One region of the Kitasatospora sp. NBC_01539 genome, then DNA from elsewhere that is predicted to be linked to it. Evidence: riboswitches for the same ligand, from Rfam matches in the RefSeq annotation. Region 1 holds a riboswitch; each other region holds the start of a gene.
What was found. A riboswitch is a leader RNA that binds a small molecule or an ion and turns the genes downstream of it on or off. The one in region 1 is predicted to bind cyclic di-AMP.
Positions count from the first base shown of each region.

Region 2: it holds a riboswitch for cyclic di-AMP, as region 1 does, so the genes downstream of both, OG335_RS16290 (transglycosylase family protein) here and OG335_RS07415 (transglycosylase family protein) in region 1, are expected to answer to the same signal.
Region 3: it holds a riboswitch for cyclic di-AMP, as region 1 does, so the genes downstream of both, OG335_RS17810 (M23 family metallopeptidase) here and OG335_RS07415 (transglycosylase family protein) in region 1, are expected to answer to the same signal.
Region 4: it holds a riboswitch for cyclic di-AMP, as region 1 does, so the genes downstream of both, OG335_RS29435 (transglycosylase family protein) here and OG335_RS07415 (transglycosylase family protein) in region 1, are expected to answer to the same signal.

Region 1 covers NZ_CP109390.1:1,757,195-1,760,394, reverse strand. Annotated here, with positions in the region: gene OG335_RS07415 (transglycosylase family protein) at 417-1,475, opposite strand; cyclic di-AMP (ydaO/yuaA leader) riboswitch at 1,477-1,632, opposite strand; gene OG335_RS07410 (MFS transporter) at 2,263-3,200, opposite strand, start outside.
Region 2 covers NZ_CP109390.1:3,824,595-3,827,794, forward strand. Annotated here, with positions in the region: gene eno (phosphopyruvate hydratase) at 1-658, opposite strand, end outside; gene OG335_RS16290 (transglycosylase family protein) at 866-1,753, opposite strand; cyclic di-AMP (ydaO/yuaA leader) riboswitch at 1,758-1,923, opposite strand; gene OG335_RS16295 (cytochrome P450) at 2,135-3,200, opposite strand, start outside.
Region 3 covers NZ_CP109390.1:4,165,289-4,168,488, forward strand. Annotated here, with positions in the region: gene OG335_RS17805 (hypothetical protein) at 259-1,149, shown strand; gene OG335_RS17810 (M23 family metallopeptidase) at 1,160-1,942, opposite strand; cyclic di-AMP (ydaO/yuaA leader) riboswitch at 1,954-2,114, opposite strand; gene OG335_RS17815 (YiaA/YiaB family inner membrane protein) at 2,338-2,628, shown strand; gene OG335_RS17820 (4-oxalocrotonate tautomerase family protein) at 2,657-2,887, opposite strand; gene OG335_RS17825 (hypothetical protein) at 3,067-3,200, shown strand, end outside.
Region 4 covers NZ_CP109390.1:6,789,698-6,792,897, reverse strand. Annotated here, with positions in the region: gene OG335_RS29440 (hypothetical protein) at 1-1,554, opposite strand, end outside; cyclic di-AMP (ydaO/yuaA leader) riboswitch at 1,825-2,012, shown strand; gene OG335_RS29435 (transglycosylase family protein) at 1,997-3,181, shown strand.

The DNA of each region.
Region 1 (3,200 bases):
CCATTCAGTCCTGTTCGTCCGGGTCGTGCCGAGCTTCTCCGGTGGGGTGGAGCGCGGCCTGCTGAGCGTGAATCCCGCAGAAGATGCGGTGGATGGTGATGCGAAGGCAGTTGTAGTCGGAGCCTTCTGAGCCGTCAAGGCTTCGCGCAGGATGAGCCATCAATTGCGGGAGCGCTCCCGCATGCTGGATGCGGGAGCGGATGCGGACCGCTTCGCCCGGGGTGCTTCGGGGTCCGTCGGGGCGACCGGAGGCGGACTCGGTAGACACCGCGCGTGCGGGCACCGGCAGGACCCGACCCGCGGGCCCGCCGACCCGCCCGGCCCGTCGACCCCGCCGGTCCGCCGCACGCGCGCCGAGGCCGTCGGCACTCCGGGGGTCCGGGGTGCCGACGGCCTCGTGGGTCGTCGGGCGGGGCTCAGCCGATCGTGAGCACCTGGCCGGGCTTGATGAGGTCGGGGTCCTCGCCGATGGTGGTCGAGTTGCCGCTGTACACGTTCTTCCAGCCGCCGAGCCGGTGGTCGGCGGAGATGGCGGAGAGCGTGTCGCCCGGCGCCACCGTGTAGGTGTCCGGTTCGGCGGCCGGCGGAGCCTCCGTCACCGTCGTGGCGGGTGCGCCCGGGTCGGCCGACTCCGCGGTGCCGGACGGATCGGTGCCGGTGGCCGGCGCGGTCCCGTCGGTGGTGGGCAGGCCGGTCGTGGGCGCCCCCGTGGTCGGGGCGTCCGTGGTCGGCGTGGGGGTGGTGGGCGCGGTGCCGGTGCCCGGCAGGGTGCCGGTGCCGTCCGTCGGGGCGGGCGCAGTGGTGACCGGTGCGGTCGGCGTGCCGGCGTCCGTGCCGGGCAGCACGGTGCCGGGGGTGGCGGTGGTCGGGGCCGAGGGGCTCGCCGTGACGGCGGTGTACGACTCGTAGACCGCCTGGCTGGTGGTCCAGTACCAGGCGCCGTCCACCTGGTACCAGTAGATGCCGTTGGCGTCGCGGCCCTGCATGCCGGGGAACACCGGGGCGGCGCTCCGGCTGCGGCCCGTCGCCGTCGTGCTGGCGGTCGGGGCGGGGGTCGCCGGGGCGGTGGCGGTGGGCTCGGCGGCCTCGGGCCGGCCCTCTCCGGTGAGCCCCGCGGTGGTGGCGCAGCTGCCCCAGGTGCGGGCGCCGCGGTCGGCGAGCACGCGCTCGGCGACCGCGATCTGCTCGTCCTTGGTGGCGTGGTCGGGGGAGGCGCCGTAGGAGCTGCCGCCGTAGGCGACCCAGGTGTCGAGGTCGAGCTGGAGGCCGCCGTAGGAGCCGTTGCCGGTGGCCCGGCTCCAGTCGCCGGCGCTGGCGCACTGGGCGACGGCGTCCCAGGTGGTGACGGGGGCCGCGTGGGCGCTGGTGGCGGCCAGGAGCGGTATGGCAAGGCCGGCGCCGGCCACACCGGCGGCCGAAACGGCACGCTCGGTCTGGGTGGGGCGGCGGTGACGGCCGGAGCCGATGAAACCCATCGAGTTCCCTCTCCGCACGCCTGCGAGGTGAGCTGTCGGGTTCGGACCGGGAGGTGGCCCGGCCGCGCGGACGCGGCTTCACCCCAAGCCGTCGGGGACGGCGACGAATCGTGGGTCCCCCGTCCCTGCCCAGGTTCTGGTTCGACGACCCGGTGGGCGCGGTGGGCAGGGTTCGGCGTGCCGCGCTTCGGGCGCCCGTGCTGTGGCGGGCTGATCGGAGATTAGAGGGATCGTCACCTCGATAACAAGCCAGCATCCCGACCATCACACAATCATCACGAGTGCTGTCCCGTCACGGTGCCGCATTTCGGCCGGACGGCCCGGGATCAGGAGCGGCGGGACCGCGGGCGTGAACGGCCGCACCACAGGTGAGGTGGTGTCGGGCGGGCCGCGGCAGGCGGATCGGGCGCCGCCGGAGGCCGGGCGGCGGTGCCTCCCGGGGCGCGCGCGGTATGCGTGGGGATTGTGCAGGGCGCCGCGGCGGGAAATGCGCCGATTGCCCTCCCAATTCCCGCGGAATTCACCGCCGGGAATTCCCGCGTCACCCGTCCGGAGCGCGTGTCCGCATTCACGTCGGGGCCGGTCCGGGTGCGCCGGGGCCTGCGGCCGGGGGCTCATCACCACACGAACGAAAGTCCGGTCCGGTGCCGCGCCGACGGTGGGGCGGCCGGTGCCGGTCGCGGCGCACGACCGGTTCGTGACGGAACGGTTCGTCCGCACCCGAGCGCTCGGGCGCGGCCGACCGGGGGCGTCGCGGACCGCCGGCCCGTCCCCGCCCCGCAGGAGGTCAGGCGCCCGTCCGGGCCCCGCCGTCCGTGCGGCCGCGCAGGCCGTGCGCGACCGCCACGGCCGCCAGCAGCACCGGTACGGCGACCACCCGCAGGCCCGCGGCCGTCGCGGACGCGAACTCCGCCGCCCCGGATCCGCCGTGGACCCCTGCGGGGCCGAGCCGGGCGGTGAGCACCGTGCCCACCACCGCGACGCCCAGGGCCGCACCGAACTCCCGGGCCGCGGTGTTCAGCCCCGCCCCCAGCCCGGCCTGCGGCGGCGGCAGCTCCGACACCACCGCGTGGGTCAGCCCGGGTGCGCAGAGGCCCAGGCCGGCGGAGAGCACCAACAGCCAGACGGCGTACAGCGGATACGGGGTGGCCGGTCCGGCGGTCGACATGCCGAGCAGCCCGGCGCCGATCAGCGCCAGCCCGCCCGCGGCGACGAACCGCACGCCGTGCCGGGCCTGCAGCCGGACGGCGAGCAGGGGCACCAGCGCCATGCCGACCGTGAGCGGCACGATCGCGAAGCCCGTCCGGGCCGGCGAGTAGCCCTTGACGTACTGCAGGAACTGCGCGTTGACGAAGAACAGCGCGAACAGGCCGAAGAAGGACGCGGCGGTGCCGAGCGCCGCCGCCCGCAGCCTGCGCGAGGCGAACAGCCGCGGGTCGACCAGGGGGCGGCGTGCGGTCAGGGCGTACCGGGTGAAGGCGGCCAGCAGGGCCGCGCCCGCCGCGAAGCCCGCGAGCACGTGTGCCGAGGCCCAGCCCCGCGACGGGCCCTCCACGATGCCGTACAGCAGGGCGCCCGTGCCCGCGGTGAGCAGCAACGAGCCGAGCGGGTCGGGGGCGGCGGGGTGCCGGGGGAGCCGGGGGACGGTGCGCAGCACGGCGGCGGCCAGCACGGCCGCGAGCGGTGCCATCGCCCAGAACAGCGCCTCCCACGGCAGGTACTGCG
Region 2 (3,200 bases), 2.1 Mb from region 1:
CGAGCGCCTCGCGGTTGGAGTCGAGGTTCGGCGCGAAGCCGCCCTCGTCGCCCAGGCCGGTGGAGAGGCCGCGCTCCTTCAGCACGCCCTTGAGCGTGTGGTAGACCTCGACGCCCCAGCGGACGGCCTCGGAGAAGGACTCCGCGCCGATCGGGGCGATCATGAACTCCTGGATGTCGACGTTGGAGTCCGCGTGCGACCCGCCGTTGAGGATGTTCATCATCGGCACGGGCAGGACGTGCGCGTTCGGGCCACCGAGGTAGCGGAACAGCGGCAGGTCGCTGGCCTCGGAGGCCGCGTGCGCGACGGCGAGGGAGACGCCGAGGATGGCGTTGGCGCCGAGCGAGGACTTGTCCGGGGTGGCGTCCAGGTCGAGCATGGCCTGGTCGATCAGGCGCTGCTCGGTGGCGTCGTAGCCGACGAGCTCCGGGCCGATCTGCTCGATGACGGCCAGGACGGCCTTCTCCACGCCCTTGCCGAAGTAGCGGTTCTTGTCACCGTCGCGCAGTTCCAGGGCCTCGAAGGCACCGGTGGAGGCGCCGGACGGGACGGCGGCACGGCCCGTGCTGCCGTCGTCGAGACCCACCTCGACCTCGACGGTGGGGTTGCCGCGAGAGTCGAGGATCTCACGGGCTACGACGACATCAATGGACGGCACGAAGCATCTCCTAGCGGAAGCGGATGTGGGTCGTTACGACCTGAGCCTAACGGCACGGCGCCCCAGGGCCATGCCGGGCATGGCGCTGTCTCACCGTGTGACCGGGCTACTCGCCGGTAGTTCACCTGGGGGACCCGTACACCGGACCGCCCCGCCCCCCGGGTGGCGGCCCCGGGGGCGTGCGGTCGTACGCGCGGTGCCGGTCCGTCAGTCGAGCTGCAGGAGCTGGCCCGGGAGGATGAGGTCCGGGTCCTCGCCGACGACCGGGCGGTTGCTCGCGTACAGCCGCTCCCAGCCTCCGGTCAGGCCGCGGGTGGCGACGATGCCCGACAGGCAGTCACCGGGCTGCACGGTGTACGCCTCGCGGCCGATCGCGGGCACCGGCACCGCCTGCGGGGCGTGCCCGGCCCCGCCGTCCGCCGCGTCGCCCGACCCGTCGCCCGATCTCTCCTCCGACCCGGTGCCGGCCGGTTCGATCTCGGCGGGTTCGGTCTCGGCCGGTTCGGTCCGGGCGGGTTCGGCGGGGGCGGGCGGCACGTGGCGCTCGAAGATGTCGCGGTGCGCCGTCCAGTACCAGCCGCCGTCCTTCTGGTACCAGTACACGCTGCTGCCCGCGTCCCAGCCGCCGCGGCCGGAGAAGACCGGCGCACCGCCGGAACGGGTCGCGGTGGCGGGCGCCGCGGCCGGCGCGGTCGTCGCGGTCGTCGCGGAGCCGCCGCCTCGGGTCAGGCCGGCGCGTTTGGAGCAGACGGGCCAGGCGCCGGGCCCCTGCGAGGCGAGCACCTTCTCGGCGACGGCGATCTGCTCGGTCTTGCTGGCCTGGTGCGCGTAGGCGGCGTACCGGGCGCCGCCGAAGCCCTTCCAGGTGCGGGCGGTGAACTGCAGTCCGCCGTAGAAGCCGTTGCCGGTGTTGATCCGCCAGTTCCCGCCGCTCTCGCACTGGGCGACCTTGTCCCAGACGGAGACGGGCGCGGCGTGCGCGGCGGCCGCGGTGAGCAGCGGCATGGCGAGGCCGACGCCGGTGACGCCCGCGACGGCGACCGCCTTCTCGGCGGACGTCCGACGACGGTGGCGGCCAGGTCCGGTGAAGATCATGGGTGGTCCCTCTCCGAACGCCTGCGAGGTGAGCTGTCGGGTTCGGACCGGGAGGCTGGCCCGGCCGCGGCCGCAGGAGGGGACCTGCTGACGCGGCTTCACCCCTAGCCGTGGGGACGGCGACGTACGTGGTTCCCCCGCCCCTGTCCTGGTCTCGGTCGGTCGTCCCGGGGCGCGGCGGACAGGATTCGGCGTTGTCGCGCCCGGGGCCCGCTGGCGCGAGCTGTCCGGAGAGTAGGCAGATGCGATGACCGATCACAAGCTCATATCGGCGTTATCACGCAAGAATTACGACGCACCGTTCATCGGGCACGAACAAAGCCGTTTTGTCCTGATTCGCTCGTGTTCACCCGGACGGCCCGCCCGCCGGTCGACACACCGTCAGTCCGCGGCCCGCCCCGTCTCCGGGGTGAAGGAGACGGGCAGCTCGCGCAGGCCCCGCATGATCAGGCCGCCGCGCCAGCGCAGGTCCGCCGGATCCGCGTCCAGCGCGAGGTCCGGCAGCCGGGTGAGCAGAGTCGCGAGGGCGGCCCGGCCCTCCAGCCGGGCGAGCGGCGCGCCGATGCAGTAGTGGATGCCGTGCCCGAAGCCCAGGTGCGGGTTGTCCGTCCGGGCGAGGTCGAGGGTGTTCTCGTCGGCGAAGCGCGCCGGGTCGCGGTCGGCCGCGGCCAGCACCACCAGCACCGGGTCGCCCTCCGGGATCGCCATCCCGCCGATCTCCAGGGGGCGGGTCGCGAACCGCCAGGTGGCGAGTTCCACCGGGCCGTCGTAGCGCAGCAGTTCCTCGATGCCGGTCTCCAGCAGGCCGCTCTCGCCGCGCTCCACCGACGCCTGCAGCAGGGCCCGCTGGCCGGGGTTGCGCAGCAGCGCGTACAGGCCGTTGCCGATGAGGTTGACGGTGGTCTCGAAGCCCGCGAACAGCAGGATGAAGGCCATCGCGGCGGCCTCGTTCTCCGTGAGGTGCTCGCCGTGGTCGCTGGCGCGGATCAGGCCGGAGATCAGGTCGTCGCCGAGGTCGGCGCGCTTGCGGTGGATGAGGTCCGCCAGGTAGGTGCGGATCCGCTTCACGGCGCGCCCGACACCGCCGCGCTGCGGCGCGCGCTGCCCAGGCTTCGTGTGGCGCAGCATCATGCCCGCCCAGTCGCAGAAGTCGTCCTGGTCCTCGGCGGGCACCCCGAGGAGGTCGCAGATCGCGTAGATGGGCAGCGGGAACGCGAACTCGTGGATGAGGTCGGCCGTGCCGCGGGCGGCGAAGCCGTCGATCAGCCGGTCGGTGAGCTGCTGCACCCGCGGCTCGAAGGCGGCGATCCGGCGCGGCGTGAACGCCTTCGACACGAGCCGGCGCAGCCGGGTGTGGTCCGGCGGGTCGATGTTCAGCAGATGCGTCATCAGGTCGGCCTGCCGCTCCCCCGGGATGCCGACCCGGCCGCTGCGGTGGGCCTGCGCG
Region 3 (3,200 bases), 2.4 Mb from region 1:
CGTGCTGCGGACGGCCGCACCCGCTCGTCCCCCACCCGTCCCCTAAGACCGACCGGCGGTCTCCGGGTCGCCGAACACCGGGTGGAGGGCGGCGACGTCGTCCGGGGCGGGGGCGGAACCCGCGGACGGCGAGGCGGGGGCCCTCCGGGTGCACCGTGCGGACAGGGGCCGAGGTCATGGCGGCCGACCCTGCCCCGAGGGCGGCCGACAGGGCGGCCGGGCCGCGCGGCACGGGGCGCACCGGCTACCGTACGGGGCGTGGACGACGAAGACCTGCAGCTCATCCCCCGTACCCGCACCGAGGAGCTGCTCGCCTGGGCGGAGGCCGAGGGCCTGCCCCCGGTGCCGGAGGAGGCCGTACGGGCGGTGCTGACGCTGCTCGAACTGGGCGGCGCGCCGCTGCACGACGGCTGGCCCGAGCTGGGGTCGGCGGTGGTGGAGCAGTTGCTGCACGAGCGGCTCCACCTGTACGTGCAGCCCTGGGCGGAGCCGGAGGCGTACGGGGCGGCGGTGCGGCTGCTGATCGACCGTCAGCGGGCGGCGCGGCGGCTCAACGCGAAGCGGTGGGAGCGCCTGCACGCGGAGGCGGAGTGGCAGGGCGAGCTGCTGGGCACGCTGCTGCGCCGGCCGCAGCTGCTCACCTGGCCGCGGCTGTACACCCTGCTGCTGCAGGCCGACGGGGTGGAGACCGGCGACATCGACGCGGTGCGGGACTGGCTGGACGCGTTCCGCGCGCTGGAGCCGGAGGAGCGCGTCGCGGCGTACGCGGCACTGGTGGACGCCGGCACGCTGGACGCCATGGAGGACGCGGACGGCGGGCTCGGCTGGGGGCCGGCGCACCTGCTGGCGATCGGCATGGCCACGGACGGCGCGCGGCGGCTGCTGGAGTACGGGCTGATGCGGCGCAGCTACCGCAATCTGGCCGGGCTGACCGCGCTGGGCGAGCCGATGCCGCACGAGCTGTCGGGCGGGTTCGAGGAGTTCGAGCAGGTGGCGGAGGACGGCGCGCTGTGGCTGTGCGGCGACTGGACGCTGCCGGGCCTGCCGGAGTTGCTGCTGTGGGAGTACCCGGACCTGGCGCCGGAGCCGGGCACGGCCGAGCTGCAGGCCTATGCGGACGCCGCCCGGGACGAGCCGGGCGGCGTCTAGGCGGGGGCCGTTACGGCTGGACGCCGTGCGAGCGGAGCCAGCCGAGCGGGTCGATCGGTGCGCCGCCGCCGGGCCGTACCTCCAGGTGGAGCCTGGCGGTGGTGACGGTGCCGGTGGCGCCGACCGCGCCGAGGACGGCGCCGCGCTGGGCCTGGCCGCCGGTGGCGGCAAGGCGGGAGAGGTGGCAGTACCAGATCTCGGTGCCGTCGGGCAGGGTCTGGACGACGCGGTAGCCGTACGAGCCGGCCCAGCCGGCGGAGGTGACGGTGCCGGCCGCGACGGCGGTGACCGGGGTGCCTGCGGGCGCCTCGAAGTCGAGGCCGGTGTACAGGTGGGCCCAGGTGCTGGACTGGCCGTACGAGGTGCCGAGGGTGTAGCCGGTGGTGGGCAGCGCGAGCGCGGCGTCGTCGACGGCGGCCTGGGCGGCGCGGCGGGCCTCGGCCTCCTGTGCGGCGGCGAGCCGGGCGGCCTCGTCGGCGGCGGTGCGACGGGTGTCGGCCTGCTGCTGGATGCGGGCGGCGAGGGCGAGACCGGGGTCGGCGGCGGGGTCGGCGTCGGCCGCCTCGTCGGGCGCGGACACGGCGGGTTCGGCCGCGGCGGCGGGGCCTGCGGCGGCGGCGGTCAGGCCGGCGGCGCCGAAGGTGGCGGCCATGGTGGCCGTGACGCCGAACAGCGGGCTTGCACCCCTGGTCTGACGGGGCATCCGGTGGCGGGCCTGGTCGGCCTGCTCACGCGGGTGGTCGAGGAGCTGGGTGGCTGCGGCGGTGGGCTCCGCCGAGTGCGTCGACGCCACGGAGGCGCACTCCTTTCCTTCCCTCTCGCCGACCGGGTTAGCTGACGGGTTCGGAGCAGGAAGGTCTCCTACGGCTGGGCCTGGGCCCGGCCGATTCACCCCACGGAAAGTGGTTCCCCGGCTCCCGGGCCCACCGATGAAGGCAGACCGCGGGATTGAGCGACACGCGCACGGTGCCGAGTCGGTACGGCGTTGCCGACCGCGCTGCGTTATCAAACGTTAATGCTATGCCTGCCTTGATTCCAAGCGCCTGAGCCGGTTGATTCGTTCGGTCTACGCGAGGAATGGGCGATTTACGATGGTTTGTCGGAGAGGCGGTCACGGAGGGTGAACGAGCTGCGAAGCTGAGTACCCGTACTCATGCCGGTCGGACCCGCCTCCGGGACGCTGCCGTCATGAGCGCACCGATCCAGTCCCGCACCACGGCCGCCTACTACGCGCAGGCCGTCCTCTCGTTCGCCCTCGCGACGGCCGCCCTCGCGATCGGGATCGCCTACCTGCCGGTCGACGCGTGGATGCGCGCCTTCCTGGCCGTCGCCCTGCTGTACGTGATCACCTCGGCGTTCACGCTGGCGAAGGTCGTCCGCGACCGCCAGGACGCCGGCGCGATCACCTCCCGGGTCGACCAGGCCCGGCTCGACCGGCTGCTGGCCGAGCACGACCCGTTCAAGGTCGACGGCATCTGAGCCGGCGGGCACCCCGCCGGGCCGGCGCTCAGCCGGTGGCGCCGGTGGCTCCGCCGGGGCCGGCGGCCGCCCGGGCCCGGGCGGCGAGGGTCTCGCCGCCGATCGCCCAGTTCTCGGCGGGCACCTCCTCGATGGCCACCCAGACCTTGTCCGGGGCCAGGCCGGTGGCCCGGGCGTAGGCCTCGGTGAGGGCGCGGGCGATCTCGGCGCGCTGCTCCTCGGTGCGGCCGGCCAGCTGCTTGACGGTGATGAAGGGCACGGGGCCTCCCGGTTCGGTGGTGCGGCCGGTGCCGCCCGGTGGGCGGCGGACCACCGGCCGGGCGCACGGTACCGCAGGGCCCGCCGGAACCCCGCGGACGGGCCGCCCGGACACCCGCGCGGGCCGGGCCGTGACCCCCTGCCGTGCCGCGCGTTGTGCAGGGTATGAAGAAGCGCAGCATGCTCGCCTTTGCCTCCCTCGCCGTCGGCGTCGTCGCCTCGCTGACCGCACCCAGCGCCCACGCGGACGGGCAGCAGCACCGCATCGGCGACGCCAGGGCCGTGACCGGCAGCGAACTGCCCGACAGCGGCGC
Region 4 (3,200 bases), 5.0 Mb from region 1:
GACGGTGTGGTGGTGCCGGGCGTTCAGCCAGACGAAGATGCCGTTCTGCAGGTTGTTGTGGGCCAGGCAGCGTTCGAAGGTCCACACGCCTTCGCTGGTCTCCGGCCACTCGAAGCCGGACGCCCCCTCGGCGCCCTGCACGCCGACCGCCACGCAGTCGCGGGCGATGCCGCCCGTGCCGGCGCCCAGGGCGAAGCCGGTCAGCCGGTAGCCGCGCGGGGCGGGTTCGTAGACGGTGCGCGAGGCCACGCAGGACTCGTAGACGATGTCGTCGGACGGTGTCTGCGGGGTGCGGGTGTCCGTCGGCCCGTCCCACCAGTAGGCGTCCTCCCACGTGTCGTGGCTGATGCAGCTGCGGAAGGTGATGCCGTGGCTGGCGTGCGGCACGAAGGCGTGGCTGCCCGTGTCGCGGACGACGACGCCCTCGACGACGGTGCCGCGCGAGGAGTCGGCGAGCATGTGGAAGTGCAGGCCGTAGCGCCCGAGCACGGGCTCGGTGACGGGCGCGCCGTTCCAGCGCTCCTTGCCGGCGCGGCGCGGGCCGAGCCAGCGCAGTGCGGCGTGCCGGATCTCGGCCTGCCGGGAACTCGTGAGGTGGACGTGCGCGCGGCCCTTGGCGGTGCCCTCGATCCGTACGCTGCGCGTCAGGTTGAGCACCTCGGCGCCCGCCGTCACGCCACCGCCCACGGCGACCCGGGGATGGGCGTGCGCCAGCGGTTCCGCGAGGGTGACGGTGCGGCCGTCGACCCGTCGGATCGTGCACAGATCGTACCGGGTGGAGAAGCCGTCCTCGGACGGGGGGCCCGTCGGGGCGACGGCCAGCTCGTCGCCCGCGCGCCATCCGGCGGGCACGGCCGCGAGCTCCAGGGCGGTGTCGCCGGCCTTCAGCGGACGGGCGGCGCGCACCCACGCGGTCTTGGCGGCACCGTCCAGGCGCAGGCGTCCGGCGCCGGTGACCCAGAGGCCGGTGTCCGCGCCGACCACCCCCATCCCGCCCCCGACGAAGGTTCGTTCACCGACCGACGGGAAGCGCAGGGTGTGCACCGCCCCGTCGTCCGGCACCAGGGCGAGGGTGCCGCGGACCTCGACGTTGCCGGCGGACGCCAGCGTCACGCTGCTGCCGGGCGCGAAGACCAGCGAGCCGCCCGGCTCGACGAGCAGCGAGGCCACGGCGGCGTCGGTGTCGAGCAGCACGCGGTCGGCGATGCGCACCGCCGTCCGCGGGCCCGGCACGGCACCGCCCCAGCCGCCCGCGTCGGACCACCGGCGGCCCGTCAGGTCGAGCGGGGAGGGCGTCGGGCTCTCCGGGGGCGGCGCACTGTGCGAATGCCCGGCCACGGCCGCCTGGGTGGCACCGGAGGGGGTCACCGCGCGGGCCACCGGCCCGGCCCCGCCGGCCGCCGGGCGGCGCAGCAGCGCGCCGCCGCCGACGGCCGCCGCGACGACGGAGACCGCCGTCCAGCCGAGCATCCGCCGGCGGCCGACCCGGGGGCCGGCCCGGCGGTGGGAGGCGGGCCGTCCCGGTGCCGCCGGCATGCGCTCGTCGTGTTCCATGATCGGTGAAACCCCTCCCCGGGCCGCCGCCCGGGGCCCCGACGCCTGAAGCATAAACAAGCCCGTTTCGACCCAAGGGGTTTGCGCGAAAGCGGCCGAAGGCGACCGGAATGGCGCCGGATAATCGATCATGAATTCATACAAGATCAACTGTGATCGGCATCACACATGTTTGCAGTTTGAACTTATCTCTGCCTAATGTCCTCCCACGTTCGTGGTCACACGGACCCAGTTGGCCCGAACGCCGAGTCCTGCCGGCGGTCCGACTGGCAAAGCGAAACGCACTTCGGCAGGGGCGGGGGAACCAGGTAAGTCGCCAGGGAACGGTCCAGCGCCGTTCCCCGGCTTGGGGTGAAGCCGCACGCGCAGAAACGTCCATTCGACGTGCCCGCACGTGCGGCCGGGCAACTCCAGCCCGAATCCGACAGCTCACCTCGCAGGCGTGGGAGAGGAACGCTCCTTCATGCTGTCCATCAACTCCAAGCGCAGCCGCCGCATCCTCGCCACCACCGGCGTCGTCGGCATCGGCCTCTCGATCCCGTGCCTCACCGCCGGCACCGCCTCCGCCGCCTCGGTCGCCACCTGGGACAAGGTCGCCCAGTGCGAGTCCTCCGGCGACTGGCACATCAACACCGGCAACGGCTTCTACGGCGGCCTGCAGTTCACCAACAGCACCTGGGCCGAGTTCGGCGGCACGTCGTACGCGTCCCGCGCCGACCTCGCCACCAAGGACCAGCAGATCGCCACGGCCGAGAAGGTGCTGGCCGTCCAGGGCCCCGGCGCCTGGCCCGTCTGCTCCGTCCAGGCCGGTCTGACCAAGGGCGGCCCCGCGCCCGAGATCAGCACCGGTGGCTCCGCCACCACCGCGCCGAGCACCCCGGCGGCCACCCCCAGCACCCCGAGCACCCCGGCCGCCACGACCCCGAGCACCGGCACCGGGTCGACCGCCTCCGGCACCTCGCAGGGCGGCACGTCCTGGCAGGGCAAGCAGTCCTGGGGCCACCGCACCGGCGCCACCTACACCGTGAAGGCCGGCGACTGGCTCTCCACCATCGCCGACCACAACCACGTGCAGGGCGGCTGGCAGAAGCTCTACGAGATCAACAAGTCGGTCCTGACCCAGGGCCCGCACTCGATCTACCCGGGCCAGAAGCTGTCGCTGGGCGCCTCCGCCTCCGCGCAGACCTCGACCCCCGCGAAGACCGCGACCACCACCACGGCCACCACCGCCGCCGCGACCACGGCCGCCCCGGCCCAGGCCGCCACCGGCTCCAAGGCCGCCGCGGTCGACTTCGCCCTCTCCAAGGTCGGCCAGGCCTACATCTACGGCGGCACCGGCAACGGCGGCTGGGACTGCTCCGGCCTGACCCAGGCCGCGTACAAGGCCGCCGGCATCGCGATCCCGCGCGTCGCCGCCGACCAGGCCGACTTCTCCACCCGCGTCTCGCTGGACAACCTGCAGCCGGGCGACCTGCTGTTCTGGTCCAACAACGGCGCCAACTCCGGTGTCTACCACGTCGGCATGTACGTCGGCGACGGCAAGTACGTCGAGGCGGCCAACCCGAGCGCGGGCGTCCGCACCCAGACCGTCGCCAACTGGGCGCCGGACTTCGCCGGCCGGATCTGACCTCACGGCAGACCGTCGG